DNA from 2 places in the Mesorhizobium sp. M1182 genome. Region 1 is predicted to be linked to the other one. Evidence: riboswitches for the same ligand, from Rfam matches in the RefSeq annotation. Region 1 holds a riboswitch; the other holds the start of a gene.
The links. A riboswitch is a leader RNA that binds a small molecule or an ion and turns the genes downstream of it on or off. The one in region 1 is predicted to bind thiamine pyrophosphate.
Positions count from the first base shown of each region.

Region 1 (15,475 bases):
TGCGCCAATGTCTCCTGCGGGTCGACGGCTTCGCGCTTCTGGTCGAGCGTGGCGATCTCCAGATTTGTGCCGAGCCGCACCGTGCCCGCGTCCGGCTTCAATTCGCCGGTCAGCATCTTCAACAGCGTCGTCTTGCCGGCGCCGTTCGGCCCGACCAGACCGACGCGATCGCCGCGCTGGATGCGGGTCGAGAATCCCTTGACCACGGTCAGATCGCCAAAGCTCTTCTCGATGTTCTTGGCTTCGATCACCAGCTTGCCGGATTCGGCGGCGTCGCTGGCTGTCATCGTCGCCGCACCCTCGGCGCCGCGATGACCACGAAAGCGCTGGCGCATGGTCTGCAACTCACCGAGCCGGCGCATGTTGCGCTTGCGCCGCGCTGTCACGCCATAGCGCAGCCAGTGCTCCTCGCGGACGATCTGGCGACCGAGCTTGTGCTGCTCGCGCTCTTCCTCCTCCAGCACCGTGTCGCGCCATTCCTCGAAATAGCCAAAGCCCTTGTCGAGACGGCGGGTCTGGCCGCGGTCGAGCCAGATTGTGGCGCGTGACACGCGCTCGAGAAAACGGCGGTCATGCGAGATGACGACCAGTGCCGAGGAGGTGCGGGCAAGCTCCTCCTCCAGCCATTCGATGACCGAAAGGTCAAGATGATTGGTCGGCTCATCGAGGAGGAGAATGTCGGGCTCCGGCGCCATGACGCGGGCGAGGGCGGCGCGCCGCGCCTCGCCGCCGGAGAGGTCGTTCGGCCGTTCCTCGCCGGATAGGCCGAGATGCTCCATCAGGTAGGTGGCGCGGTAGGGATCGTCGGCCGGCCCGAGCCCCGCCTCGACATAGGCGCGGACAGTCGCAAAGCCGTCCATGTCGGGCATTTGCGGCAAGTAGCGCACGGTCGCCGATGGCTGGCGGAAGACTTCGCCGTCCTGCGGTTCGATCAGCCCGGCGGCGATCTTGAGGAGCGTCGACTTGCCAGAGCCGTTGCGGCCGACCAGGGCGATCTTGTCGCCAACTGAGGCTGTCAGGGCGGCACCGTCTAGCAGCGGCGTGCCGCCAAAGGTCAGCTTTATCCCGTCGAGATTGAGAAGCGGCGGCGCCATGTCAGCTTTCTGGGCTCAGCTTTCCGGAAGAGGATAGGGATGCGCGAGCAGCAGCGCGCGGCCGCTGGCCAGCGCGATTTCCAACCGGCCCCTGACCTCGTTGGAAATGGTCAGCGACGAGCCGAACGCAACCTCGACATGGTCGAGCGGCCATTTGGCGCCGGTGACTGTCAGGCCGGCGAGATCCGAAAAGCCGAGCACCGAAAACAGCGTGCCGTCGGCATAGTCGAAGCCAGTCTTTCCCGGCAGCAAGGGAATGCCTTCCTGTGCGCCACTGGTCAAAAGCACTTCCGTCCCGCCTTCCGCCAGCCGGACGCTCAGCGCCAGATGCAGGAAGATGTGGTCGGTACGTTTGCCGCCGAAGGCGCCTGCGAGCACAAGGCTGGTCGCACCGCGTTCGAGCGCGGCGGCGATAGCGAGTTCACCGTCGGTCTTGTCTTTTTCGGCAGGAAACACCTGCCGTGGCACGGCGGCCAGATCCTCCGGCAACTCGGCAGGCACGGAATCGAAATCGCCGACCCAGAGTTCCGGCCTCAGGCCCAGCATACGGGCATGGCCGATGCCGGCGTCGGCGGCGATGACGCGCGAGCCTTCGACCTGGCGGTCGAGCAGCGGCGTGCGGATGAGATCGCCGCCAAGCAGGATGGTGAATGTGCTCATATCTCGTGGCCCTTACCAGCCCTGCCCCGGAAACGGAAGATGAAACGGCAGACGAAACGGAAGGCTGGGCTTTGGATGTCCGGCAAACTTCCGCTTGCGCAGCACTTCGGCCGGGCCTATGTGTCGCAACGCTCTAACGGGGTGCCGGACGCGATCTTCGCGGACCGGCTGAGAGGCAAGACTGCCAACCCGCTGAACCTGATCCGGTTTGTACCGGCGGAGGGATTAGACGTTTCGGACAGCCCGACGCCTCAATTCCTTTCAACGCGAACGAAGGAGGCGCCGATGCGCAGTTTTTTCCACTCTCTTGTCTCAATTGTCCTGCTTGCGGCATCCGCGCTCGCCCTGCCAGGGCAGGCATCGGCACAGGATAGACTGACGGTCTATACCTATGAAAGCTTCACCGCCGATTGGGGTCCGGGACCGGCAGTGAAGAAGGCCTTCGAGGCCGAATGCAGTTGCGTCGTCGAATTCGTCTCGGTCGCCGACGGCGTGGCGCTGCTCAACCGTGTGAAGCTGGAAGGCGCCGCGACCAAGGCCGATATCGTACTTGGCCTCGATACCAACTTAACCGCCGACGCCAAGGCAACCGGCCTGTTTTCGCCGCACGGCGCCGTCTCGGGCGTCAATGTGCCGGGCGGCTGGAGCGACGATATTTTCGTGCCGTTCGACTATGGCTATTTCGCCGTCGTCTACGATACCGAAAAACTGAAGAGCCCGCCGAAGAGCCTCAGGGAATTGGTCGAGGGCGATGCCGGAGAGAAGATCGTCATCCAGGATCCGCGCACCTCGACGCCGGGCCTTGGCCTGCTGCTGTGGGTCAAGTCGGTCTATGGCGACAAGGCGCCGGAAGCCTGGGCCAAACTCAAGGCGAAGGTGCTGACGGTAACGCCGGGCTGGAGCGAGGCCTACGGCCTGTTCACCAAGGGCGAGGCGCCGATGGTGCTGTCCTACACCACCTCGCCGGCCTACCACATGGTCGCCGAAAACACCGAGCGCTACCAGGCGGCGTCCTTCGAGGAGGGCGAATATCTGCAGATCGAGGTCGCGGGGATCACCACCAAGGGTGCGAAGAACCCGCTGGCGGAAAAGTTCATCGCCTTCATGACCGGACCGAAATTCCAGGATGTCATTCCCGAAACCAACTGGATGTTCCCGGCCGGCAAAACCGACAAGCCGCTCAACCCGGCGTTCGACAAGCTGGTCAAGCCGACCAAGACCTTGCTGTTCAGCCCGGAAGACGTCGCGGCCAACCGCAAGGCCTGGGTCGATGAGTGGCTTGCGGCGATGAGCAGGTAGGGCTCAAGCCTCGTCGCATGTTTGCGCCAAGCCACCCCCCTCTGGCCTGCCGGCCATCTCCCCCTCAAGGGGGGAGATCGGCAGCTTTGTCGCCTCTCCTCGTCCTGCCACTTGTGAGATTGGCGAAGGCGGCTGAGTGCGCAATCTCCCCCCTTGAGGGGGAGATGGCCGGCAGGCCAGAGAGGGGTGGGCTCGGCCATTGTCAGGTGTTTCCTTCGATCAACACCTGTCGTAGCGTCGGGTAGCGCGACATGCGTACGCGTCATCCGGCCGATCCCCGCGTCACTGCCGGTATCGTCGCGCTCGCCGCCATCGCGCTGCTTATCGGCGGAGCATTCGCCGGGCTCCTCGTCGAAGCTACGCGCGACCTGTCCGGCGCCGCTTCCGCCTTCGATTCCTATCTCCTGCGTGTTGCCCGCTTCACGCTCTGGCAGGCTCTGTTGTCGACCCTGCTCTCCGTCGCACCGGCGCTGTTCGTCGCGCGCGCCCTGTCGCGGCATCCGCGTTTTTTCGGGCGAGGCTTTATCTTGCAGCTTTTCGCCGTGCCGCTGGCGCTGCCGGCCATTGTTGCCGCACTCGGTGTCTTGGCGCTCTATGGCCGCGCCGGCTATTTCGCCGGCACGCTGGGCGCGCTAGGCGGCCAGAGCTGGCCCGGCATCTATGGCTTGTCGGGCATACTCGTCGCCCATGTCTTCTTCAACCTGCCGCTGGCGACGCGGCTGTTCCTGGAGGCGTTGCAGACCGTGCCGGCTAACCAATGGCGGCTGGCGAGCCAGCTTGGCATGGGGGCTGCGCCGGCCTTCCGGCTGATCGAATGGCCGCCGCTGCGTGCGGCCTTGCCCGGCGTTGCCGGGCTCGTTTTCATGCTGTGCATCACCTCCTTCACCATCGTGCTTACGCTCGGTGGCGGGCCGCGCGCGACGACGCTCGAGGTTGCCATCTACCAGGCGCTGCGTTTCGACTTCGACCCGGCGCGGGCGGTGACGCTGACCCTGCTGCAGATTGCCCTGACCTTCGTCGTCGTGCTGGCACTGACGCGGCTTGGCGCCAATATGACCGGCGACGCCAATCTGCCGGTGGCGCCGCGCCGGTATTTTTCAGCCGGTGCGGCCGAGACCGTGCTGAACGCGCTGGCGATCGGGCTCGCACTGCTGTTTGTCGCCGGGCCGATGGCGGCCACGCTGGCAGCCGGGCTTGGCGCCGATCTCGGCCGCCTGGCCGGCGAGAGCGCGGTGCGGCAAGCGACGGCGACCAGTGCCGTGCTCTCCCTCCTGTCGGCGCTGCTCTCTGTGGCGTTGTCGCTGTCGCTGGTGATGGCGCGCCGGGCGCTGGCGCTCACCCGGCGGAGCGGCAGGAGGACGCTGCTCGAACACCTGGCCGACACCGGTGCGGGGTTCGTCCTGGTGGTGCCGCCCATCGTCATCGGTGCCGGCTGGTTCTTGCTCCTGCGCACCGTCGGCGATGTCTTTGCGATCGCCCCTGTCATGGTCGTTGCGGTCAATGCGGTGATGGCGATGCCGTTCGCCATCCGCGCCATCCGTCCTGCCTATGACGCGGCGAGCGAACGCCACGAACGGCTCTGCGCACAGCTTGGCATCTCGGGCTGGAACCGGTTGCGGCTGGTCGATTGGCCGTCGCTGCGGCGGCCGCTCGCCACCGGCTTCGCGTTCGCCATGGCGCTGTCGCTCGGCGAGCTCGGCGTCATTGCGCTGTTCGGCAGCGATTCCGTGCAGACCTTGCCCTATCTGCTGCTGGCGCGCATGGGCAGTTACCGCACCGAGGATGCCGCCGGCCTGGCGCTGCTGCTCGGCCTTGTCTGCCTGGCGCTGGTGTTGGCCGCGGACTGGCTGGGAAGGAGGGAGAAATCATGATGCCGATCAGCCCGGAACGGTCCATTTCGGTGGAAAAAGGCGCGGCCGTGCGGCTCGATAATGTCTCGTTCAGCTATGGTGAAACGCCGCTTATATTCGATGTCGATTTCCCGGCGTCGGAAATCACCGCCATCATGGGGCCGAGCGGTTCGGGAAAGTCGACGCTGCTCAATCTGGTGGCCGGCTTCGAGACGCCGCGGTCGGGCCGCGTGCTGATCGGCGGCGCCGACGTCAGCACTGCGCCGCCATCAGCGCGGCCGGTATCGATGGTGTTCCAGGAAAACAACCTGTTTGCCCATCTGTCCCTCGAGCAGAATGTCGGGCTCGGCCGCTCGCCTTCGCTCAGGCTGAGCGAGGCTGACCGCGCCGCAATCGCCGCAGCGCTGAAGCGCGTCGGCCTTGCCGGCAAGGAAAGCCGGCTGCCGCGCGAACTCTCCGGCGGCGAGCGGCAGCGCGTCGCGCTCGCCCGGGTCCTGGTGCGCGACCGGCCGGTGCTGTTGCTCGACGAGCCGTTCGCTTCGCTCGGACCGGCACTGCGCGACGACATGCTCGACCTGGTGGCCGACGTCCATTCGGAGCAGCGCATGACGGTGTTTTTCGTCACGCACCAGCCGGACGATGCGCGCCGTATCGGCCAAAACATGGTTTTCCTGGATGGTGGCACGGTTGCCGCGACGGGCACCGCGGCCGATTTTTTCGTCGGGGCTGGACCGGAGGCATTCCGACGCTATATCGGCTCGGGTCCGTTTGCGGCTGGATCACGAGATGTTGCCCGGAAGCGGACATAATTTATGGTCAAACCGGCGGAAGGCGAAGCGGCGCTTGCTTGCCATGGTCGAGGTAGTGTGGCTAGGTCCGCCAGGAGCTGGTCCGGCCTAGGCCGTGATTTGCCCTTGCTGCCTCGTATCTGTCGGACGCACGAAGGACGCCGTAGCACTTGATTTGCGCGTGATGCTTTCCGGAAATCGCGCCCGATTTTCGCGGTCACGTGCCAGGACTTGAAAGGAAGCCGATCTGCCGACCGGCATCGACAATCGGAGGGTGAAACCGCTGGCGCGCTTTCTGGCGCTGGCCGGTCTTGCCGTGGCGCTGGCAAGCTGCCAGATGTTCACGCCTCCCGACGTGCAGGAATCAGGCTTTCAGCCCTCAGACAAGCCGATCACGGTCGACAATGTCGCCGCCAACGGCAAGCTCGCTCAACTGGCGAAGGCGCAGCACCCGCGCATCCTCGCCACCTATGGCGGCGAGTATTCCGACCCCAAGCTCGAGCGTATGGTGGCCAAGATCGTCGGCAGACTGACCGTGGTGTCGGCCAACCCAACCCAGACCTACCGCATCACCATCCTCAACTCGCCCAACGTCAATGCCTTCGCGCTGCCGGGCGGCTATCTCTACATCACCCGCGGGCTGCTGGCGCTGGCCAACGATTCCGCCGAGCTTGCCGCCGTCATCGCGCATGAGATGGGCCACGTTACGGCCAACCACGGCCTGCAGCGCCAGCAGCTGGAAGCCGAAGAGGGGTTGGCGACCAAGGTCGTTTCGGACGTGCTCGGCGACAACCCGACGGCCAAGGCGGCGCTGATCCGCGGCAAGCTGAGGCTGGCCCAGTTCTCGCGCAATCAGGAGCTGGAGGCCGATGCCATCGGCATCAAGTCGATCGGCGAAGCCGGTTTCGACCCCTACGCCGCCGGCCGCTTCCTGCAGTCGATGTCGGCCTATACCGATTTCCGCTCAATCAGCGGCGCCACCGACGCCAGCCTCGACTTCCTGGCGACGCACCCCAACACGCCGCAGCGTATCGATCTCGCGCAGCGCCACGCCCGCCAGTTCGGCGCGCCTGGTGTCGGGTCGCGCGACCGCGATTCATTTCTTGCCGGCGTAGACGGGCTGCTTTACGGCGACACGCCGGAGGAAGGCTATGTGCGCGGCGAAACCTTCCTGCACCCTGGCCTCGGCGTGTCGTTCTCGGTGCCCAACGGTTTCGTCATCGACAATTCGGCGGCGGCGGTGACGGCGACCGGCCCGGGCGACATGGCGATCCGCTTCGACGGCGTTTCGATCGACAAGAACCGCTCGCTGACCGACTACATCCGCAGCGGTTGGGTTGCCGGCCTCGACGACAGCAGCGTGCGCCAGGAGACGATCAACGGCAACGAAGCGGCAACCGCGCATGCCGGCGCCGATGGCTGGCAATTCGACATTGCGGTGATCCGCGCCGGCGGCCAAGTCTACCGCTTGCTGACTGCTGCGCCGTCGGCCAGCACCTCGCTGAGCACGGTGGCGCGCTCGGTCAGCGGCTCGTTCCGCATCCTGAGTGCTGCCGAGAAGGCAGCACTGAAGCCACTGCGTATCCGCATCGTCACCGTGCAGCCCGGCCAGACGATGGGCTCCCTGGCCGCACAGATGGTCGGCGTCGACCGCAAGCTGGATTTGTTCAGGGTGCTCAACGCGCTGTCGCCGGGTGCCGCGGTTTCGGCCGGCGACAAGGTGAAGATCGTCACCGACAAATAGCAGACGACGCGATTCAGGCTGCGAGAAATTCCGGATTCTGCTTTACCAGCGCCGCCTTGAGCTTTTCCATGGCGCGCGCCTCGATCTGCCGGACACGTTCCTTGGAGATGCCGAGCGTCTCGCCGAGCGCTTCGAGCGTCGCGCCCTCGTCGCTCAGCCGGCGTTCCTCGATAATCCTGAGCTCGCGCGCATTGAGAGCGCCGAGTGCCGTCTTCAGCCACACCGAGCGGCGTTCGACGTCGATCGTATCGCCGACGACCTCATCGGGCAGCGGGTCATCCGAAACCAGGAACTCCATCCGCTCGGTTGCGCCCGCATCGTCGGCAAGCGGCGTGTTGAGCGAGCTGTCCGGCGCCGAAAGGCGGGAATCCATCATCGCCACATCGGCCTCCGATACCCCGAGAGCCGCCGACACTTCGCGGTAGAGCGTGGCATTCGACGTCTGCTCGGCGCCGTTTGCCAGGCGGGCGCGCAGACGCCGCAGGTTGAAGAACAGCGCCTTTTGCGCCGAGCTGGTGCCGCCGCGCACGATCGACCAGTTGCGCAGGATATAGTCCTGCATCGAGGCGCGAATCCACCAAGTCGCGTAGGTCGAGAACCGCACCTCGCGCTCGGGTTCGAAACGGGCCGCGGCCTCCAGCAGCCCGACATGGCCTTCCTGGATCAGGTCGCCCAGCGGAAGGCCGTAGTGGCGAAACCGCGACGCCATGGAAATGACCAGCCGCATATGCGCGACGGTGATGCGGTGCAGCGCGTGCTGGTCATTGTTCTCCTTCCAGCGCAGCGCCAGGAGATGCTCTTCGTCACGTTCCAGATAAGGGGCTTTCATCGCCGCGCGAACCATGGTCCGTCCTGCACTGTCTTCCATCATGCCGCGCTCCTGCTTCAGGCGTTGCGGTGCGATCGAATCGTGAGTTGGCGCCGATGGTTGAAATGGCGGCGCCGCGCCCTACAACAGCGAAGAACGTGCCATGCGGGGGAATGTTCCCCCGGACTGTCATGTCGATTGCGCTGTTCCAGGCGATTCGCCACCGGCCTTGACTCAGCCGGATGGCGCCGGAAGATGCTGGTTGAGAATTGGATTTCAAGGGCGCGGGATTTTTGAAATTCAGTTTCTTATTCTGGCATCGCGCATCTGTCATTTTCCGGCACTCGCAATGACGCCGGACACCGGCCAAGGACGGATCACAGAAAAATGAAATGGCTCAAATCGCTCATCATCGCCGGAACGCTGCAGGTTCTGGCCATCGCCGCCGGTCACGCCGGCGCCAATCTCGACCAGATCAAGCAGTCCGGCGTCTTCAAGGTCGGCACAGAAGGAACCTATGCGCCCTTCACCTATCATGATGCTTCCGGCGCGCTGGTCGGCTTCGACGTCGAGATCGCGCGGGCCATCGCCGAGCGCCTCGGCGTCAAAGCCCAGTTCCTCGAAGGCAAATGGGACGGGCTGATCGCCGGTCTCGATGCCAACCGCTACGATGCCGTCATCAACGAGGTCGGCATCACCGAGGCGCGCAAGGCCAAATATGACTTTTCGGATCCCTACATCGCCTCCAAGGCGGTGCTGATCGTGCGCGGCGACAACACCGACATCAAGGGTTTCGCCGATCTCAAGGGCAAGAAGGCGGCGCAGTCGCTGACCTCGAATTTCGGCAAGCTGGCTGAAACCAATGGCGCCGAGCTCGTCGGCACCGACGGCTTCGACCAGTCGATCCAGTTGCTTCTTACCGGCCGCGCCGACGCCACCATCAACGACAGCCTGTCCTTCCTCGACTTCAAGAAGCACAAGCCCGACGCCAATGTGAAGATTGCCGCCCAGGAAGAAAACGCCGACTATTCCGGCGTCATCGTGCGCAAGGGCGATCCGGAACTGGTGGCCGCCATCAATAAGGCGCTGGCCGACATCAAGGCCGACGGCACCTACAAGAAAATCGCCGACACCTATTTCGGCCAGGACGTTTCGAAGTAAAACGGCTTTCTCGTGTGGGCCGAACGCCGGCCCGCGTCGTTCATATCGCGGCGAGCTGTCTTTTGACGGCCCGCCGCTTTCGCGTGATATGAGCGACGGCAATCTGGCAAGGAGGAGCCTTCGTGCCGCACTGGCTGCAATTGATGCTGGAATCCCTGCCTACGCTGCTATGGGCTGCACTGATCTTCACCGTGCCGCTGACGCTGCTGTCGTTTGCATTCGGTCTTGTACTAGGCCTGGTTGTGGCGCTTGTCCGGCTGTTCGGTCCCAAACCGCTGGTCGCCGTGGTCCGCTTCTACGTCTGGATATTCCGCGGCACGCCGCTTCTCGTGCAACTGTTCCTTATCTTCTACGGCCTGCCATCGGTCGGCATCCTGCTCGACGCCTTTCCGGCAGCACTGATCGGCTTCACCTTGAACATCGGTGCTTATTCGTCGGAAATCATCCGCGCCGTCATCGGTTCGGTGCCGAAGGGTCAGTGGGAAGCGGCCTATTCGATCGGCATGACCTGGGCCCAGGCAATGCGGCGCACCATTCTTCCACAGGCGGGGCGCGTCGCCGTGCCGCCGCTGTCCAACACCTTCATCTCGCTGGTCAAGGACACTTCGCTCGCCGCCGCCATCACCGTGCCGGAGATGTTCCAGGCAGCGCAGCGCATCGTCGCCACCACCTATGAGCCGCTGATCCTCTATGTCGAGGCAGCGGCCCTCTATCTGATCATGAGCTCCGTGCTGTCGGCCTTGCAGGCGCGGCTGGAAACGCGGCTCAACCGTTATGGCGGCTTCCTGGAGGCGCGCGCATGATCGGCCTCACCAACATCGAAAAGCGTTTCGGCGACAATCTTGTGCTGAAGGGCGTGACCGTCACCATCGAGGAAGGCAGCGTTACGGCGCTTGTCGGACCGTCGGGCGGAGGGAAGAGCACTCTTTTGCGCTGCATCAACCTGCTCGAGCTCCCGACTTCAGGCACGGTACGGATCGGCGACGATGCACTCGAATTCCGCCCCGGCGGCAGGGTCTCGACCAGGGATATCCAGCGGCTGCGGCTGCAGACCGGCATGGTGTTCCAGAATTTCCAGCTGTTTCCGCATCGCACCGCGATCGAGAACATCATGGAGGGGCTGGTGACGGTGCTGAAATGGCCCAAGGAGAGGGCGCGCGAACGGGCGCGGGCCCTGCTCGAAAAGGTCGGCATGGCGCACAAGGCCGATGCCTGGCCGGCGACGCTGTCAGGTGGCCAGCAGCAGCGCGTGGCGATTGCCCGGGCTCTGGCGCCTTCGCCGAAAGTCCTGCTCTGCGACGAGCCGACCTCGGCACTCGATCCGGAACTGGCGCAGGAGGTGGTCGATGTGCTCGGCAAGCTCGCCAGCGAGGGCACGACCATGGCGATGGCGACGCATGATCTGCGGCTCGCCTCCAAGATCGCGCGGGAAGTGGTGTTCCTCGATGCCGGCAACATCGTCGAACAAGGCCCGGCCGCGGTGCTGTTCAGCAATCCGGAGCGCCAGCGGACCAAGCGGTTCATCGCCACGCTGAAGCACGAGGCGGAAAGGGAAGGCGGCGGCGAAGGTTAGATATGCCCGTCGCCGGTCAGCCAAAACAAAAAACCCGGCGCGAGGCCGGGTTTTTCTGAATTCGAAGACGAGAAAAGCTCAGGCGGCTTCTTCCTGCTCGGCTTCCTCGTTGTCGGCCTTAGCGCCGCGCTTCGGGCCCTTGTTGAGGTTCACCTCGATGAGGCGGACCGCTTCGGTCTCCGACATGCGGTTAACGGCCGCGATCTCGCGGGCCATGCGGTCGAGGGCCGCCTCGTAGAGCTGGCGCTCGGAATAGGACTGCTCCGGCTGGTTATCGGCGCGGTAAAGGTCACGCACCACTTCCGAGATCGAGATCAGATCGCCGGAGTTGATCTTGGCATCATATTCCTGGGCACGGCGTGACCACATGGTGCGCTTGACGCGGGCGCGGCCCTGCACGACCTTCAGCGCGCGCTCGACATAATCCTCTTCCGACAGCTTGCGCATGCCGATCGAGGTCGCCTTGGCGACCGGCACCTTGAGGCGCATCTTGTCCTTCTGGAAGTCGATGACGAACAGCTCCAGCTTGTGGCCCGCGACTTCCTGCTCATCAATCGAGACGATCTGGCCGACACCATGCGCCGGATAAACGATGTATTCGCCGGTCTTGAAACCGTGGCGCGCTGCGGTGGACTTCTTCTGCGGGGTGATCGTTGCCATTACGCCCTGAACTCCTTGTTGTGGTACCGGCATCGTGCCGGCCCGAACTCGTGCGACCGGGGTGACCGGTCCTTAGCCACACAACGATGAACTCACCGGAAAGGCCAGGACCGGCAAATCGCAACATTGCGACCGCCTGCCCCAGATCGCTCTGGTCCGGATTGAGAAATTCACCTTTCAGTGATTTGGGGCGTTTGCGCCATAAATCGACGTTGTGTCACCGGCATGTTTGGCTCATATAGCACAAAAAGTCGGAAGAATCAAGGTTTTGCTGCACGCGCGAAGGCCGCGCGCCGTCGCCGCCTGTCAAGGCAGTTAATGTATCACGTCTGTTACGCGGCGTCAGGCCGCCGCAGCCGGCAGGCTCGTCAGTCGCCTTCGCCGGGCTCCGGGGAGAAATATTTCTCGAACTTGCCAGTTTCGCCATCGAAATTTTTAGCGTCGGCCGGCGGCTCCTTCTTGGCGGTGATGTTGGGCCATTTCTCGGCATATTCGGTGTTGATCTGCAGCCATTTGTCGAGACCCGACTCGGTGTCGGGCTTGATTGCGTCGGCCGGGCATTCCGGTTCGCAGACGCCGCAATCGATGCACTCGTCCGGGTGGATGACGAGCATGTTCTCACCTTCGTAGAAGCAGTCGACCGGACAGACCTCGATGCAGTCCATGTATTTGCATTTTATGCAATTGTCGGTCACGACATAGGTCATTGGTCGGCTCCGGGACGTCCCATTTTGTTAGGCTTTTTTGGTGAGGTAACGCCTTTGTCCGCTGGTGGCAAGGGCGGCCCCTGCCAGCGGTGCCGCGGTTTCCGGAATGGAATTCCGGAAGGCCGGCAAAGCGGGCGTTCGACCTTGCTCAATCGTCGCCGAGCAGGTGGTCGGTCTGGCGGCGTTCCTTCTTCGTCGGGCGACCGCTGCCGGCCTCGCGCAACGGCGGCACCGCATCCGGAAGCGCCTCGCCCTTGGGCGCGGGGGGCGGCGACATGTCCTCGTAGAGCAGGCGGGCCTCTTCGGCCGGGCCACGCCGTACGCCGGTGCCAAGGACTTTCCAGACGAAGATCCGCCGCTCCAGCGTGATGGTCAAAACGTCGCCCGGCCGGACCGTATCGGAGGCCTGCGCTGCTTTGTCGCGATTGATGCGGACGCGTCCGGCGACGACCAGCTTGGCTGCCAGCGTGCGCGATTTTACCGCGCGCGAGAAGAACAGCCACTTGTCGATGCGCTGGCGGGCATCAGTGACCATTGGACGAGCAGCTTACTTCTTCAGCTGGTCGCGCAACGCGGCGAGCTTGGCGAAGGGCGAGTCCGGATCGAAGCGGACCGGGCGTTCCTCACGCGGCTTTGGCTGGAACGCCGGCTTTGCGCCTTGGGCGCCGCCTTTGCCGTCCTGCCGGCCAGCCTTCCAGTCGGGCCGGTTTTCGCGCCGGTCCGGGCGTTCACCTTGCGGCTTGCCGGCGCGCTGATCTGCCGCGTCGCCTTGCGGCCTGGGCTTGAACTTGCTGCGATCGAAGCGCGGCTTGCCGGCGCCGTCGCGCTGGTCGTGGCGCCCCTGACGGGCGGGCCGGTCGCCCGGCGTCGGTTGCCCGCCGGCATCTACCGGCGCATCGCTGCGGCTGTCCGGCGCAGCTTGACCATTGCGCGCGCGATTGTCCCGATGATTGTCCCGGGGGCGGTTGTCATGCTGGCGATGACGCGGGCGCTGGTCGAAACGACCCTGCCGCCATAACAGGATGGGTTTTGGCTCCTCGGCTTCTGGAGCAGCTTCGCCGGCGACGGCTCCTGCCGTCGCTGCAGGTTCGGCCGGCGATGCTTCCGTAGTGTCGGAAACCGGCGGTTCTGCCGGTGCCGCAGCCTCAGTTTCCGCCCCAGGTTCCGCCCTTGGCTCGGCCGTTGGTTCCGCAGGCGCTTCAGCAGTTGCCTCCGCGGCGGGCCGGGTCTCTTGCGTGACTTCTGCCTCAGCTTCAGGGGCTGGAGCTTCCGCGACAGGCTCTGCCGTCGCTTCGGTCACAGCTTCGGCCGCCGCCTCCGCAACAGGAGCCGCATCCGACACAGGTTCCGAAGCCTCCGCCGGCGGCTCTGCCGCGGCAGATGCTTCCGCCATCCTCGCCTGCTCGACGCGCGCAGTCGCTTCCGCCGCCTGCTTTGCAGCGGCAGCTTCACGCGCGGCATTGTCCTGTGCTTCGAGCCGCGCCTTGACCTCGGCCGCCGGTTTGGCATCGGCGCGATAGCCGAGTCCCTTCAGGATTTCTTCCATGTCGTCGGCGGTGGCGCCGAGAATCGACATCATCGGCGGCGTCACCATGAAGGACTGGCCGTCATAGGCGCCGTCGGGGCGAGGGCCGAGGCCCGGCTTCCAGTTGGTCGCCGGCCGGATCAGGTCGGCCAGCCGTTCGAGAATATCGACGCGTACAGCACGCCGGCCAAGATTGCGGTAGCCGGCAAGCTTGTAGAAGGTCTTGTCGAAGGTCGGATCGATGACCACCGAGGTGCGGCCGGAGGCCAGTGCGTGAACGACATCGCCGAAACCGGGCTTGTCCTTGCCGTCGTTTCTCAGCGCCCACAGCAGCGTTATCAGCCCGGCCGGCGCCGGCTTGATCAGCGCCGGCACGAAGACATGGTAGGCGCCGAAGCGCACGCCGAGACGGCGAAGCGCCGCGCGGCCTTCCTGGTCGAGCGATTTCATCTCGTCGGCGATGTCGCGACGGTTGATGAGACCGAAATGCTCGACGAGCTGGAAAGCAATGCCGCGGCCGATGCCGGTGATCTGCTCGGCATTCTTGAGGTCGACCAGCGGCTTCAGCAGGGATTCGATCTGGAAGTTTACGAAGCGCTCGGCGCGCGCCGCAACCTTGTCGCGTGCCGGGCCGGTGAGTTGCTCGTCGGCCAGCAGAACCAGACGCGGCTTCAAAGCGTCTTCGCCGGCGACCAGCGTGCCGATCGGCGCGCCGATCCAGCGCAGCGTGCCATCCGAACCCAGCGCGATGTCGCCATTGGCCGAGGCGCCGAAGCGCTCGGCCCGCGCCTCGAACTCGGCGGCAAGCGCCTTCTGCGCCGCCGCCCGCACCGCCTTGGCGTCTTCGCCGCCGGCGCTCTGGTCGGCGGTGAAGCGGAAACCTTGCAACTCGCCGACGTGATGGCCTTCGACGAGGACGGTTCCGGTTGGGCTGATTTCGGCTTCAGGCATCGTGTTTTCTCTAAGGCGCCGCATGAGGACGGAAGTCCTGCGGTCTACAAAACGTTTCGTCAACCGCTCATGCAGCGCATCCGACAATCTGTCTTCGATTTCGCGCGTCTTTTCCTGCCAGTGTGCCCGATCGGCCAGCCAGCCGGGCCGGTTGGAAACGAAGGTCCATGTGCGGATCTGGGCAATCCTGTGCGATAACGTGTCGATGTCGCCTTCGGTGGTGTCGGCACGGCGCACCTGCTCGGCCATGTAGTTCTCGTCGACATGGCCATGCCTGGCAAGGTCCATGTAAATGGAGGCAATCAAGTCGGCGTGCTGGGCCGGCGCGATCTTCCTGTAGTCGGGCAGCGCGCAGGCTTCCCACAGCAGCGCCACGCGCCTGGCATCGGTGGTGAGTGCCCGGACGTCCTCGTCGCGCGACAGATGCTCGAGCGCCTGTGCGTCTACTGCCGGCAGCGCGCGCGTCAGGCCTTCGACCGGGGCGTTGGTCTCAATCGACCGCTTCAGCGCATCGAGGTTGGCGAAATCGAAATGCGCGGTGCGCCACTGCAGTACTTTCACCGGGTCGAAATCATGCGCCTCGATTTTGTTGACCAGTTCATCATCCAGCGGATCGACCTGGCCGGTGACGCCGAAGGTGCCGTCGCGCAGATGC
Region 1 covers NZ_JAMYMD010000003.1:231,989-247,463, reverse strand. The annotation lists gene NKH33_RS06170 (ABC-F family ATP-binding cassette domain-containing protein) at 1-1,094, opposite strand, end outside; gene NKH33_RS06165 (thiamine diphosphokinase) at 1,110-1,754, opposite strand; TPP riboswitch at 1,882-1,996, shown strand; gene thiB (thiamine ABC transporter substrate binding subunit) at 2,040-3,053, shown strand; gene thiP (thiamine/thiamine pyrophosphate ABC transporter permease) at 3,305-4,924, shown strand; gene thiQ (thiamine ABC transporter ATP-binding protein) at 4,921-5,712, shown strand; gene NKH33_RS06145 (M48 family metalloprotease) at 5,966-7,435, shown strand; gene NKH33_RS06140 (RNA polymerase factor sigma-32) at 7,449-8,306, opposite strand; gene NKH33_RS06135 (amino acid ABC transporter substrate-binding protein) at 8,631-9,404, shown strand; gene NKH33_RS06130 (ABC transporter permease subunit) at 9,527-10,207, shown strand; gene NKH33_RS06125 (amino acid ABC transporter ATP-binding protein) at 10,204-10,977, shown strand; gene NKH33_RS06120 (CarD family transcriptional regulator) at 11,056-11,637, opposite strand; gene fdxA (ferredoxin FdxA) at 12,006-12,344, opposite strand; gene NKH33_RS06110 (RNA-binding S4 domain-containing protein) at 12,493-12,879, opposite strand; gene NKH33_RS06105 (helicase-related protein) at 12,892-15,475, opposite strand, start outside.

Region 2 (15,475 bases), on a different contig from region 1:
CGCATTGGCGTAACGCGCCGCTTCGAACGGCGACACGCCGTGCGACAGCGCGCTGACTAAGGCGCCGATATGAGTGTCGCCGGCGCCGTTAGTGTCTACCGCCGCGACCTTGAACCCGGGCACATCTTGGGCGGTGCCGTCGGCCAGCCGCACGAAGCAGCCTTTTGCGCCAGCGCGGACGACAACGCCTGCCGCGTTGGGGCAGTGGCTGGCCAGCAGCCGGGCAGCAATAGCCTTTACATCGCCGGTGCCGGCGATCTCAGCCGCTTCGGCGGCGTTGCAGCTCAGCCAGCTTGTGCGCGCCAGCACCCGGTCGAGAATGGTGCGCGGAATGTCTGAGATGATCGGCGTCGGATCGAAGACTAAAGGAATTTCCGCCGGCAGCACCTCGATCCAGTCGACAAGCGCCTCTCGGCTTCCCGGATAGCTAAGCGTATAGCCGGAGGTGAACACCCAGTCGCCCGGTGCGACCGAGATGAGCGCCATCATGTCAAGGCTGAGCACACTCTCCGCACCAGGCCATGAGACGAAGGTGCGCTCGGCATCGCTCGAGATCATGGCGACGCAATTGCCACTGTCCATAACCGCCGATGGCGTCGTCAGTGTCTCGATCCCCTCACTGGCTAAGGCCGCGCGCAGGAAGTCGCCATTGGGTCCGCTGCCGAGCTGGCCGCCGAACACCACCTTCATGCCGGTGCGGCTGGCCGCGACCATCATGTTGAAGCCGCCGCCGGCGACTTGTGCATAGCTTGACGCGGTCTTCTCCGTGCCCGGTGCCGGCAAGGCATCGATGCGGTAGACATAGTCGACCACCGCGCTGCCGATATGGACGAGACGCCCGCTCATGCTGCCGCCTCCTTGCCGGACCTGCTCTTCGCCGCCCGCAGGGCGACCAAGTCGGCGGCGAGCGCGCGCACCCGCCCAATGTCTAGGCCTTTGATCCGGGCGATGTGTTTCTGTGGCAATCGGGAAAAGCCAGTGCAGGCACCGGCCATGCCGGCCGCGATGGCGCCGATCGTGTCGGTGTCGCCACCGAGATTGGCGCTGATGACTGCCGCTTGCCAGGGATCGCCGCCGGCGACTTCCAGCACCGCGAATGCAGCCGGAACGGACTCCTGACTGGCGACGCCGGTGCCGACCAGATCGGTGATCAGCCGGATCGCGTCACTCGTCTCCTTGCCGCGTACGAGCTTCTGCGCCCACCCAATGCGCGCGGCGATGTCACCGCCGGTCACCCAATAGCCGAGCGTTGCTCCGTGCCTCGCCCCGGCGATGGCGCTGTCGGAAGCGGCGCGCCAGTCACCGCCAGCGATGCCGCGACTGATGGCGGCAGCGACCGCTGCGGCCGAAGCGATTGCGATTGACGTGTTGTGCGTCGCCCTGCAAGTTTCGGCCACTTTGCCGACCAATGCGTCAAGCGGCTCTGGCGGCATCATGATGCCGACCGGCGCGATGCGCATGGCTGCACCATTTGTGTCGCCGCTGCGTCCCGCTTCCTCGGCTGGCATACCGTTATTGATCGCGTCGATGGCGCGTTTGGTTGATGGTCCCAGCAGATCGTAGCTGCCGCGCGCCTTGACATCGCGTTCCCAGTCGAGCAGCGCGCTGACCCACCTCGCATGGTCGAACCGGTTACCGGATTCGACCAGGATACGGCCAAGCAGAAGCGCCTGTTCTGTGTCGTCGGTGATCGTCCCGGCCGGGAGTCCCTTCGACACCGGATGGTCGGGGAAAGGAGCAATGAAGTCCTCGACATGACCGTAGAGTTCGGCAATCCGCGCCGGCGACAAAAGCTGCGTCGGCATTCCCAGCGCATCTCCCAGTGCCCCGCCCACAAGCGCTCCCATGGCCCGATCGGTTATGCTCCCGGTGTCGTCCGGCATCTCTCAGAACCTCATATGCAGCGCAAAATGCGCCGGGTTGAGCAGGCTGGTCACATATTCGATCGGCCGGTCATCGGCGGCGCGGGTCAACCGGCGACCGCGAAGGAACGGCGTGCCTTGCGGGCAACCGAGGATTGCAGAGTCCTCGGCGTTGAGCATTTCGATGCCGACCCATTCCTCGCCATGGTCGGGAACGAGGCCCGCGCCGCGCAGCGTCTGGTGCAGCGAGCCTTCGCGCAGGCCGCGCAACGGCACGTCCTCCAGTTCCGGCGACAATGGCAGGCGGCTGCGCTCGATGGAGATGGCGTGGCCGTCGCTGGCATTGGTGCGCACCCGGTCGACAGCGATGAAAAACGGGTTTTCTATACCAAGCAGTGCGGCAAGACGGGGGTCCTCGATCACCTCGAGCCGCAGCGTCCGCGTCTCGGCGTTGGCGCCGGCGTTGGCGAGCGCCCGCGACCAACCGATGGAGTCATCAACGGGCTTGCCATCGAAGGTGACGAAAGAGCCGATGCCGACTTTGGTCGTGATCAGCCCGCGGTTGGACAGTTCCTCGAGGCCTTTGCGGACGGTGTTGCGGCTGACGGAGAAACGCTGGACGAGCTTGTTCTCGCTTTGCAGCCGGTCGCCGAAGCCGAGAACACCGGAGCGGATTTCATGTTCGAGAACGGTGGCGATCTGTTCGGGCTTGCCCGTGCCGGGAGACAGTTGAACCGAGCGCCGCTTCATATGGGTACCTGTTCAGTGATCCTGTATAATCCTGTTCATATCACGGCAGGCTTGTCAACGAGTGCCGCATGGAGCAGTTCGTGATCCCGAGTCCGGTTCAACAGGACGGCATAAGGAGCGTCAGCCTAGCGCCGCCGCAGCCGAGACGCGGGATCGACCGCTCCCGTCGAGGGGCATCGTTTAGCAGGAGCTCGCGACCAAGGTGAATTCCAGGATCGCAGTCGGATGGGAGGAAAGGATGCCACACAACGCACTAGATACGGCGCACGACGGCCGCCTCGCCATCGTTGATCTCGCGGTCGCCGCCTGGCGAGGCCGTCAAACTACTCCTGTCGAGTGAGGTGAATTACGAGGGTAAATTACCAGCCCGGACCCGCGAGAGGCAGGCGTGTCTTTCGAGAGTTGGAAAATCTTACAAATTTCGTCGGTCTGCTGCATTCTTCTTAAACATGGCCAAGACAAGCCGCTTGCCTTCGCGCACACTGTCTTCGAGCGGCTTCGCCTTCGCCAGATGCGCCGCAATCGCGCTAGCCAGCATGCAACCCGTCCCGCGCATTGATGCGACAAGACGAGGTGCGTCGAAGCGGATTGGTTCTTGATCGGAACGCAACAGAATATCGGTTGATCGAGGTCCTGATGCGTGGCCCCCTTTGATCAGCAGGCCCGGCACGCCGGCTGCCAGCAATTTCCGTCCCAGTCTCACCGCGTCGCTCTCGTCGGCTGGCGGTTCCGCACCAACAAGGAGCGCCAGCTCCAGGAGATTGGGGGTCACAAGGCAGCAAAGCGGCATCAGGTCGCGCCTCATGGCAGCGATGGCACCTGCTTCCAGAAGCGCCCGGCCGGAGCTCGAGGCCAGCACCGGATCGAGCACTGCCGGCACCTGCGGATTTTCGCGCAGCACGCCGGCAATGGCAACGACGATCTCAGCCGTTGCGAGCATGCCGATCTTAATTGCCGCCACCTTGTTGGCCTGTAGCGCGGCGCACATCTGATCGGCCACAAGATCGGGCTGCGAAGGATGGATTTCCATTACGGCTTCGTGCGTCTGCACCGTCAGCGCTGTGACAGCCAGGCAGGTGCGCACGCCAATGGAAGAGATCGTCTCGATATCACGTGCAATTCCAGCCCCACCGCTGGGGTCTGATCCGCCGACCACGAGCACATGCGGTTCTCGCCTCAGCGCCATGGCTTTGTCTTTTCGATCCATTCTCGCGTGCGCGCTTCGGGATCGGCATTCAACGTGATGTCGGTGACCACCGCCGCGCTGTCCGCACCAGCCTCGAAGACACCGTCGAGCCGGTCGGGGTTGAGGCCGCCGATGGAGACCAATGGGATCGGCGCCACTCGATGCTTCCACTCGCTGATCCGCTCGAGCCCTTGCGGCGCCCATTTCATCTGCTTCAGGATGGTGGGATAGATGGGGCCGAGCGCGATATAGTCGGGCTCGGCAGCGATGGCCGTTTCCAGTTCGAGATGATCGTGCGTGCTGAGCCCGAGCTTCAATCCGGCGTACTTAATCGCCAGCAGGTCGGCCGCAGCCAAATCCTCTTGGCCGAGATGGACGAAGTCGCAGCCTTCCTCAATGGCGAGCCGCCAATAATCGTTGACGATCAGTTGGCAACCATGGACCGCGCAGACGCCGTTCGCGCGGCGGATTTCCGTCCGCAGCGTGGCCTCGTCCCTATCCTTGATGCGCAACTGAACCAGCTTGACGCCAAGTGGCACCAGCCGTTCGATCCAGGCGGCGCTGTCGACGATCAGGTAGAAGGGATCGAGCTTCATGAGAAAACCGCCCTGCCGAATGTTGGTGTCGATGGCACCGCGACGTCGCGGGGTTCGAGCATCCCCGAGCTGAAAGCTTCTCGACCGGCGTCGACCGCCTTGCCGAACGCACGCGCCATGCCGACCGGATCGGCCGCCTTGGCGACCGCTGTGTTCAGGAGCACGGCATCAAAGCCGAACTCCATGACTGTTGCCGCGTGCGATGGCCGTCCGAGACCAGCATCCACGATCAGCGGGACATCAGGGAAATGTCCGCGCATCGAGCGCAGCGCCATGATGTTGACCGGCCCGAGGGCGGAACCGATCGGTGCGCACCAGGGCATCAAGACCTTGCAGCCCGCCGCAAGCAGCCGCTCGGCGACGACAAGGTCGTCGGTAGTATACGGGAACACCGCAAAACCGTCCTCGCACAGGATGCGGGCGGCTTCGAGCAGACCGAACACGTCCGGCTGCAGCGTGTCGTGATTGCCGATCACTTCGAGCTTGATCCAGGGCGTGCCGAAGACTTCGCGCGCCATTTGTGCGGTCGTGACCGCTTCCTTGACGGAGTGGCAGCCAGCAGTGTTGGGCAGGATTCTGACACCAAGCGACCGGATCAACGACCAGAATTTTTCGCCAGCCCTGCCGCCTGCCATTTCACGGCGCAACGAGACGGTCACCACCGAGGTGCCCGATGCCCTGACTGCATCGGCAAGGATGGCCGGCGAAGGATATTGAGCGGTGCCGAGAAGCAGGCGGGAGGGAAGCGTCGTCCCGAGAAGATCGAACATGCTAGCCTCCCTGCATGGGCGAGAGGATTTCGATCCGGTCGCCGTCGTTCAATTGGAATTCCGCCCGGCTGGCTTTGTGCACGAGGTCGTTGTTGACCGCGGTCGCGAGCCAATCGCCCTCATAGTCAAGCGCGGCAAGCAGCTCGGCCAGCGTGGTGGCGGCAACCTCATGCACTTTGCCGTTGACCATCAGTTTCATGAGCAAGCTCCACGGGTTTGTCGTGATTGAAGACAATTTCGCCCGCCAGGCGCGCCATGGCGGGGGCGAGAAGAAAGCCATGGCGATAGAGCCCGTTGATCGCGACGGTGTCTCCGCTCATTTCGACGCGCGGCAGATTGTCGGGAAAGGCTGGACGGACGCCGACACCGGTTTCAACGATCTCGGCCTCGCCAAAGGCCGGATGGAGGGCATAGGCGGTACCCAGAAGCTCCATCATGGAGCGCGCCGTGACCGGTCTGGCGGACCGGCTTTCAATCATCGTCGCACCGATCATGAACTGGGCGTCGGCACGCGGTACCGCATAGAGCGGAAAGCGCGGATGCAGCAACCGGACCGGGCGCGACAGCGAGAAGTCTGGCGTGTTTAGGATCAGCATTTCGCCGCGAACGCCGCGAAGCCTGTCATCGGCGGCTGCCATTCCCGTGCAATCGATCTGACGATCGAAACCGGAAACATGCCGGGCGTCGGTGCCGAAGTGGAATTTGACACCCATGGCTGCGAGCTTGTCATGAAGTGCTGCCATCGCCTGGCGCGGATCGAGATGGCCCTCATCGGGAAAGAGCAATCCGCGGCGAAAGCGGCCGGCTAAGTCGGGCTCCAGGAGCGCAATTTCGTCTTCGTCGACACGCCGATGGCCCGACGTGCGGCTGGCGAGGCGGTCGAGCTCGCCGGCATCACGCGGGGCGGCCACGACAAGTGTTCCGCCCCGTGTCACCTGACCCGGCAGCACCGCATCCCACCAGTCGGCAGCGTCACGTCCAAGGTCCAGCACCGGCTGCTCGGCGCTTTCACGCTCGCACCATGGCGCCAGCATGCCGCCGGCGAACCACGACGCATTGCCTCCAAGGCCATGCCGGATCTCGGCGACCGTGACCGTCGCGCCGCGGGCGGCGAGTTCGAAGGCGGCGGTGAGGCCGGCGACGCCGGCCCCCTTTATCAGCACCTTCATGACGGCTTACCTGGCTGAGGCGTGAGCGGTGCGACGGTCTCGTCCGCTGGCACGTAGAGATCGCCGCCCTCGCGGTATTTCGCCGCCATCGCCGCCATGCCCTCGTTCTGTGCCTCGGCGCGGATGTCGTGAGAGATACGCATCGAGCAGAATTTCGGTCCGCACATCGAGCAGAAATGCGCCAGCTTGTGCGCCTCCTTGGGCAAGGTCTGGTCGTGGAAGGACCGTGCGGTTTCGGGGTCGAGCGACAGGTTGAACTGGTCCTCCCAGCGGAACTCGAAGCGCGCGCGGGAAAGGGCGTCATCCCTGACTTTCGCCGCCGGGTGGCCCTTCGCCAGGTCGGCCGCGTGCGCTGCGATCTTGTAGGTGATCACGCCGGTCTTGACGTCATCGCGGTCGGGAAGGCCGAGATGCTCCTTGGGCGTGACGTAGCAGAGCATGGCCGTTCCGAACCAGCCGATCATCGCCGCGCCGATGCCGGAAGTGATGTGGTCGTAGCCCGGCGCGATGTCGGTCGTCAGCGGTCCAAGCGTATAGAACGGCGCCTCGCCACAGACGGCGAGCTGCTTGTCCATGTTCGCCTTGATCTTGTGCATCGGCACGTGGCCGGGCCCCTCGATCATCACCTGGCAATCTTTCGCCCAGGCGATCTGCGTCAGCTCGCCGAGCGTTTCCAGCTCGGCGAATTGCGCCGCGTCGTTGGCATCGGCGATCGAGCCGGGACGAAGGCCGTCGCCGAGCGAGAAGGAGACGTCATAAGCGCGGCAGATGTCGCAGATCTCCGCAAAGTGCTCGTAGAGGAAGCTTTCCCGGTGATGGTGCAGGCACCATTTTGCCATGATCGAGCCACCGCGCGAGACGATACCCGTGACCCGGTCAACGGTCAGCGGGATGTAATGCAGCCGCACGCCGGCGTGGATGGTGAAATAGTCAACGCCTTGCTCGGCCTGCTCGATCAACGTGTCGCGGTAGACCTCCCAGGTCAGGTCCTCGGCGATGCCACCAACCTTTTCGAGCGCCTGGTAGAGCGGCACCGTGCCGATCGGCACCGGCGAGTTGCGCACGATCCATTCGCGGATGTTGTGGATGTTGCGGCCGGTCGACAGATCCATCACCGTGTCGGCGCCCCAGCGGATCGCCCACACCATCTTTTCGACCTCTTCAGCCATCGACGATGTGACGGCGGAGTTACCGATATTGGCGTTGATCTTGACCAGGAAATTGCGGCCGATGATCATCGGTTCGCTCTCGGGATGATTGATGTTGGCGGGAATGATCGCGCGTCCGCGCGCCACCTCGTGGCGGACGAATTCAGGCGTGACGAAGTCGGGGATCGCCGCGCCGAAGGCCTCGCCGTCGCGCTCAAGCTTGCCGTGCAGGATCTCGCGACCAAGGTTCTCGCGGATGGCGACGAACTCCATTTCGGGCGTGATGATGCCAGCGCGCGCATAGGCAAGCTGTGTCACCGCCTTGCCGGTCTGGGCCCGGAGTGGCCGGTTGCGGACTGGAAATTCCGGTGTTAGGCGCTCGCCTGCCGCAAACCCATTGTCTTCTGGCCGGACGTGGCGGCCGTCATAGGCTTCGACATCGCCGCGCGCGGTGACCCATTCATGGCGAAGCCGTGCAAGGCCGTTTTCGATGCTGGTTTCGACAGTCGGGTCGGTATAGGGGCCGGACGGATCGTAAGCGGTCACCGGCGGCTCGCCTGCCGTCGGATGGACGGAGATTTCGCGCATCGGCACCCTGAGCTGCGGGTGGATGGTACCGGATTTGTGGATTTTGCGTGAGGCAGGCAGCGGTCCCGTCGAGACGGCGGGGGTGAGGGCATTCATCTTGAGGCTCCTTTGCTCGTTGCATTGGAGACCCAGTTCTGTGCCGGAAGGATGAAAAGACGCTTCTGTCGACCTGCCGAAACAGGACCTCGGGCGTAAACTCCCGCAAAGCGCTTGCACCGTCCCTACGCCAGTATGAACTGGATCAGGTTCAACGGGTCACTGCGCCGCGAAAGCCAGCAGTATCTCAGCCCCTTGCCGGGACTCCCCTGGTGAATGCGTGAGGTTGGACGGGACCGCTCCGGTTTGTCAAGCGCGTTCTGGCCGCGGCTGATCGGCGGCCGGTCAGACCGTGCGGAAAAAATCGTGCATGTCTCGGCGACAAGTCAAGCATCGGAGATGAAGGCAGGGACAAGGGAATCGCAAACCGTCGGACTAAAATCGATCCTGATGATCACACCTTCAATGGGCACCAAAGGTTTGCGCGTAGATCGCCTCGATTCTTCCTGCCTCGTCACTGGTCAGCGCGGCGAATTCCTTCTCGCGCGCGCGGTTCGATAGATGGCCATCATTCTGGTGAAGAAAACGGAAGAGCAGATCGGTCAACCGCTCGGGCATGTCGATAAAGGCGTCCACCTGCTGCCGGAACTGATCGTAGCGCTGCAGAAATGCGGTTTCCTCGGGAAGGTCCCGTTCGATCGTCCGCTGAACGCAAGCATAGAGGAATTCGGCGTGCGGGGTTGCATCGAAGAACCGGTAGAAATCACCGGTGTCATTCAGCACCCGGACGTTGAATTGCGGCGTCGGTTCCCATTCCACCAACGGCAGAAGGCGCTGCGAATAGCTCTCGAGCACGCCCCTGTACTCGTTGATCTGGTCCAGGATCGCGGCCGAGACGGGAAAGACCACTCCCGGCGGATTGAAGCCGCGCATGGCAAGGACGTGGTGGATTAGGTAGCGGTGAATGCGGCCGTTTCCGTCCTCGAACGGGTGAATATAGACAAAGCCGAAGGCGAGGATTGCGGCGGCTACGACTGCATCAAGCTTTTGCGCGGGGCCCTGATCGAACGCCGCCATTCCATCGATTAGCCGCGGCAGGTCCTCGGGCCGAGCGCTGATGTGATCGGGCAAGGGCGTACCGTTGTCTCGATCATGCTCACCGACGGAACCTCCTTCTTTTCGGAAGCCAAGGTTTACGAAACGAGCGTCACCAAGTACAATTCTTTGCAGGCGCAGCAGCTCATCGCGATCGATCGGCCAGCGGCCGGCTTCGCCGATGGCGCGGCCCCAGCGCTGGATGCGATCTTGCGGCGGGTGCTCGCCCTCGATCGCGTAGCTTGATCGCGAGTCTTTGAGCAAAAGAAAGGCGGCGGTCCGAGCAAGGAGGTCGCGCGGCACGTCCGCTACGATTGCCTCCGCGCGCCGCGGTAGTTCAAGGCCGATGAATTTTTCGAGAATCTTGGTGCGGAACACCAGAGGGCAGAACTCACGCGTGCCGGGGAGATTGTCCCTTACGCGATAGCGCGAAGCGGTCTTGTCGGGTCCGGGCCACTGCAGCTCGGGATCGACAACCGGAATGTATCGTCCGGCCTCCGCGTCCGGCAGATCGATACGCGCGTCCCTCAGCCATTCATATAAAAACCAGATGCGGCGGGCATAACTGCCGGTCGGGCTTTCACGGACCAGCGCCTCGATCGGCGCGGGACCGGTCACTTGGAACAGCCGCTTGAGGACGGCAAGGTCCAGTCCCTCGTACTTGAGCGCAAAGGTCAGGTGGCCTTCGAGGGTAGGATTTGGGGCATGGCGGGGGGTCATGATCCGCCAGCCATCCCGTTCGGTAATGCGATGATGCTCGCCAGTGGCGAACAACCTACGGGGCAAGGGCGCGGCGAGCCTGTAGGCTCCGATCAGGGCGCTGTACCCGGCCGGGGTCGCCGTTTCAGGAAGGCGGATTTCCTGAAAAACGGTAACAGGACCTGAAAATTGGTGCTGTTGCACCGCAGGCATGAAACGCGAATCCTTCCATTGAATTTTGGTTTAGTCGGCAAAACCTATGAAAAATGATCCTATCCCATGAAAAATGATGCCACAAGACAAATTTTCCGAAAACCGATTCTAAAACAGTGCTGAGGTCGATCAAGCAAGAACTCCGCCACCGGCTCAAGGAAGCGACTTCAGACCAAAAAGGTGAGTCCAGGAACCGCCATTCGCCCGTCTTAGTCACGAGGCCGGCACGGATGGCCCGCCTTACGTCGAGCCGGATTGCTCGAGCGCGCCGTTCGGGGCTCACTCATAGAGCGCTCCGGTGCGCGATCCCGATTTGATAGCCGCGATCACGCTCGCGACTGATCTTGGTGACGTGGCGGCGTCGGAGTAGAAAAGTGATGCAGGATCTCGGTGGCGTCGTGTGTGTGTGTGACCTGAAGTGAGTTCTCTGCGGTATGGGGGGCGGCACGCAGCGCGCGTCTTCTCGGCAAACAGATCGACGAAGCGGCACCGAAGGGAAGTTCCTGGCATTCATTCTCGCCATCGCTGCCCCAATTTGCCGATCGGACTGCCGATCGATCTCGCCCAATACTTTGCGCGCGCAAGGGCCGAAGCTGAACTGGGCGGCACCTGCTCATTCGGGAGCTGACTCATGCTTGGTGCCCGAGAGAGCTGTGCCTGATCGAATGCGTGAAATCGTAGCTCGGAGTGGAGAGGCTGACGCGGTCATCTGTCACCCGCCTTCGGGCTGTAACGGAAAGCGCGACATCGTCTCCAATGCTCGTTCCCCACGTCGAGGGGCCCAGCGGCTTGGCTACGGGGGGGACTGTCAGCTAGTGGCCGCTGGGCCTTGACGACCAGCGACCGTAAGAGGAGGCCCTGTGCTGGCTGACGAAAACTTGCGAGCAAAGCCACGGAAAAGCATCATTCGAACGAACTCTTTCGTCGAGACGAGGAGGGCAGTGAGGCGGTAGCCGCCGCTTTGAAGTTCTCCGGCAGCTGCTACGCTGGTCATTCCGAGGGTCGCAGTTGCGCTTGCGCCGTCATATCAGATAAGTCTAATAAAATACGCGCCTGGCCATCGAACGCGCCGCGGCGCCCTTGGGTCGGCGCTATTCATCGGGTGGGCATGTCGGGCACGCAAGGGAGGACGAAATGAGACTGGTTCAGTCATTTGCATTTGCTGCTGTGCTGCTTCTTTCGTCTGCATTGTCTGCGGCCGCCCACTCGGCTCGTGAGGACATCGAAGCGGCGTTGGTAAAATTCATGGACGCCTTCAACAGCGGAAACGCAGCAGCGGTAGGTCAAATGTATACCGACGATGCCGCCCTGCTGCCACCCGACGGCAAACGCGTCGATGACCGCAAGGGCGTGGAAGAATTCTGGCAGGGCGCAATCAAGGCCGGGATGAAGAATCTCACCCTGAAGGCGCTGGAAGTGGAAGAGAGCGGGAATCTCGCCTACGAAGTTGGCGCATTTACGCTCGGTGTGCCGAGCAAAGGCGGTGCCCCTTCCACCGTTGCGGGCAAGTACATTGTCGTTTGGAAAAAAGGGGACGACGGGACGTGGCGCCTGCATCGGGACATCTGGAACTTTGGTGCGGCCCAATAGATTCCGCGACCCGTGAGGCCGGCGCGCGCGACAGTTCCAACGAAAGTCCATGGCAATAGTTTATGTGACTGAATTGATTAACAAAATTGAACAGACTTGATGGGTCTGCTCATCGAGTCGGCTCTGGATCTATCGCGCTACCGATCAGGGAGGCGGTAAGATTCGAGCTCAGCAGAACGGCAATTCCGGCTGACCACCACTTGCCGGGACTAGAGCGTTCTCCGGCTCGGCGCGCCGCTGAGGGCTCTTGTTCATTTGGTCGTGGGCAATCCGCGGTTCTCCAAGAACCCGTCCATCTCGTCAAATGCCATCTGAGCCGAGACAACTAATTATCATTGGGCAAAGTAGCGGCTCAACGGCTCCAGAAGAAAGCAGCCCCCCGATGCTCGTTCAACATTCGAGCCCGCATCGGGCAAGTCTTTCCACGTCCGGGTACGCCATGCTGCTTCGACCGCCCCTTTCTTCTTGCGGATTTAGGAATTCGAGCTTTTCGGTTGTTCCGATCATCCATTTGGGAAACGATCGATGCCGGCAAGCAAGGTTTTATGGGGCCAGATACTCACCGCCTTTCTGATCGTCGTCGCGACGACATGGGGAGCAACACAGTGGACGGCAGGGCGGCTCGGCTTTCAAAGCCAACTCGGTCCGCCGTGGTTCGAATTGGCTGGACAGCCCGTTTATCCGCCGCCAGCCTTTTTCTGGTGGTGGTTTTTCTACGACGCCTACGCGCCGAAGGTCTTCCTGGAGGGCGCGGCGATTGCGGCGAGCGGAAGCCTCATGGCTATCGTCGCAGCGATCGGGATGTCGCTGTGGCGGGGGCGCGAGGCAAAGGACACCACGACTTACGGCTCGGCGCGCTGGGCGACGCGAGACGAAATCAAGGCCGCTGGGATGATCGGTCAGGATGGGGTGATCCTGGGTATGTTGGGCCGACACTATCTGCGCCACGACGGTCCGGAACACGTGCTATGTTTCGCACCGACCCGAAGCGGCAAAGGCGTCGGCCTGGTCGTGCCGTCACTACTGACCTGGCCGGGTTCGGCAATCGTCCACGACATCAAGGGCGAAAACTGGGAACTGACGGCCGGATGGCGGGCCCGTTTCGGCCACGTGCTTCTGTTCGACCCGACCAATGCTGGATCAGCAGCCTACAATCCTCTGCTGGAGGTGCGACGGGGCGAATGGGAAGTTCGAGATGTGCAGAACGTGGCGGATGTCCTGGTCGACCCAGAAGGCACATTGGAACGCCGCAACCACTGGGAGAAGACCAGCCATGCGTTGCTGGTCGGCGCAATACTGCACGTGCTCTATGCGGAGAAAGACAAGACCCTCGCAGGCGTGGCGAACTTCCTTTCCGATCCAGAGCGGCCAATCGAGGCAACGCTGCGCGCCATGATGCTGACGCGGCATTTGGGTGATGCAGGCCCGCATCCCGTCGTGGCGTCGGCTGCTCGGGAACTGCTTAACAAGTCCGAGAACGAGCGTTCCGGCGTGCTCTCGACAGCCATGAGTTTTCTGGGCCTCTACCGCGATCCAGTTGTGGCCAAGGTGACGTCATGCTGTGACTGGCGGATCGCAGACCTTGTCGAGGAGGCACGGCCGACGACGCTTTATCTGGTCGTACCGCCATCGGACATCAGTCGCACAAAGCCGCTGATGCGACTCGTGCTTAACCAGATCGGCCGCAGGCTCGCCGAAGATCTTCACGCGAAGGATCACCGGCAGCGTCTTTTGATGCTGCTGGACGAGTTTCCCGCGCTCGGCAGGCTCGATTTCTTCGAAAGCGCGCTGGCCTTCATGGCCGGGTATGGCATCAAGTCGTTCCTGATTGCACAATCGCTCAATCAGATCGAGAAGGCCTACGGACCGAACAATTCCATCCTCGACAATTGTCATGTGCGGGTGAGCTTCGCCACCAATGACGAAAGGACGGCCAAGCGCGTCTCAGACTCTCTGGGGACCGCGACCGAGTTGCGCGCCATGAAGAACTATGCGGGGCACAGATTGTCGCCCTGGCTCGGGCATCTGATGGTCTCGCGGCAGGAAACGGCGCGTGCACTGATGACGCCGGGCGAGATCATGCAACTGCCGCCGACCGAGGCGATCATTATGATCTCGGGCCAGTTCCCAATCCGGGCGAAGAAGGCACGCTACTTTGCCGACCCGCGTCTTGCCGAGCGTGTCTTGCCGCCACCAAGGACCGGAGGGACAACGCAGAACGCTCGCCCTGACGACTGGACCGACACGACACTTCTTGCTGGGCCGGAAGGCAAATCTCGCAAGCTGAGGCTTGCCAGGGATCAGCAGGACGAGGATCCGGCCAATGGCGGCATTCGCCGCCAGCCCGAGCTTCCCGAACACGAAGACATCGCGCCGGAACGAACGGCACGCTGCGACGATGAGTTCGACCTCGACAGGGACGAGCCCGATGATGACGCCGTTCGTCGCCGCAGTGTCGATCAAGCCATGAGACGCGCAGCTCGTCAGGCCGCCCTTGACCCCAATGATGGCATTGAGCTTTGAGCGCATGAAGAACGCCAAGAAAAGACGTCTGTCTGCCTATCTCGACCCTGACATAATGAGGGCACTGGCGGATTACGCTGGGCGGCGCGAGGTCTCGCTGTCACTGGTCGCCGAGGCTGCGCTCGCGTCGTTCCTGTCGCCTGATGCCGAAGAACGAAAGCAAGCGGCGATCACTCGCCGCCTCGACCAGATCGATCGACGCGTGCAGCGGGTCGAGCGGGACGTCGGAATTGCTATTGAGACGCTAGCATTGTTCGTCCGGTTTTGGCTCAACTCGACTCCAGCCTTGCCGGAATCGGCGCAAGCGGAGGCGCGCGCCAAGGGCTTGCAGCGCTACGACAATTTCGTCGATGCGCTCGGTCGCCGGCTCAGCAAAGGACCAAGGCTCAGGCAGGAGATAGCCGACGATGTCCCGCCAGTGCCGCCAGCGAGCCGATAAGGTGCGTGACGCCAGATTGAAGCGTCTCTCGGGACCGTGATCTTTCCGACGGGTTGGTATCTGCTCGCGCACCGTTCCTAAACGTGCCCACAAAGTTCGGGTGGTGAGCGAGCGGACGTCGTATGTCTGCTTTGCTCCATTCCAGACAACATTAGTCTAATTAGATCAAAACGACTATCGAATCGATTGCGCAAACGTTTCGATGGCACTATGGTTATTGTATCCGCCAGGACAGAGCGGGTTTAAAGCGCAACATCAGGGAGGAGCGCTTGCGTGTAGCACTCCGTTTGAGCCGCAATGGCAACGATGGTTGAGGTAGCCCGTCGTGCCGGGGTGTCGGTCTCAACGGTGTCACATGTGATCAACCGCACGCGCTTTGTCTCGCCTGCGAAATCGAGAGCCATTAACGAAGCGATTGCTTTGCTTGGATATCAGCCCAATGGGCTGGCGCGTTCCCTCAAGGTCGCTTCAACCAACAGCGTCGGCTTGGCGATTTCGGCGATCTCGAACCCGTATTTCACTGACATCATCTGTGCCGTGGAAGCGGAATGCGCGCGTCTTGGCCTCATGGTTTTCCTTTCCGACACGCAGGACGATCCTGATCGGGAGCTTGCGGTCGTTCGCGCCTTCCATCAACGACGTGTTGACGGCGTTATTTTGGCGCCCTCGGGTGCCCCAGAGCGAGCCACCAATTACCTTGCCGAGAAAATGGTTCCCTGCGTTCTGATCGACCGGTTTGCCGACGAACGATTTGACCAGATCGGCGTTGAGAACCAATCTGCGATGCGCGCTCTTATCGATCACGTCGCAT
Region 2 covers NZ_JAMYMD010000001.1:54,648-70,122, reverse strand. The annotation lists gene NKH33_RS00270 (PfkB family carbohydrate kinase) at 1-846, opposite strand, end outside; gene NKH33_RS00265 (ADP-ribosylglycohydrolase family protein) at 843-1,883, opposite strand; gene NKH33_RS00260 (GntR family transcriptional regulator) at 1,887-2,612, opposite strand; gene NKH33_RS00255 (hydroxymethylpyrimidine/phosphomethylpyrimidine kinase) at 3,025-3,798, opposite strand; gene NKH33_RS00250 (thiamine phosphate synthase) at 3,789-4,394, opposite strand; gene NKH33_RS00245 (thiazole synthase) at 4,391-5,164, opposite strand; gene thiS (sulfur carrier protein ThiS) at 5,166-5,363, opposite strand; gene thiO (glycine oxidase ThiO) at 5,332-6,333, opposite strand; gene thiC (phosphomethylpyrimidine synthase ThiC) at 6,330-8,165, opposite strand; TPP riboswitch at 8,270-8,386, opposite strand; gene NKH33_RS00225 (Fic family protein) at 8,568-10,112, opposite strand; gene NKH33_RS00220 (YybH family protein) at 11,247-11,702, shown strand; gene NKH33_RS00215 (conjugal transfer protein TraG) at 12,228-14,225, shown strand; gene NKH33_RS00210 (CopG family transcriptional regulator) at 14,230-14,664, shown strand; gene NKH33_RS00205 (LacI family DNA-binding transcriptional regulator) at 14,962-15,475, shown strand, end outside.
Region 2: linked by a shared signal. The riboswitch ahead of thiC (phosphomethylpyrimidine synthase ThiC) and the one ahead of thiB (thiamine ABC transporter substrate binding subunit) in region 1 are both predicted to bind thiamine pyrophosphate.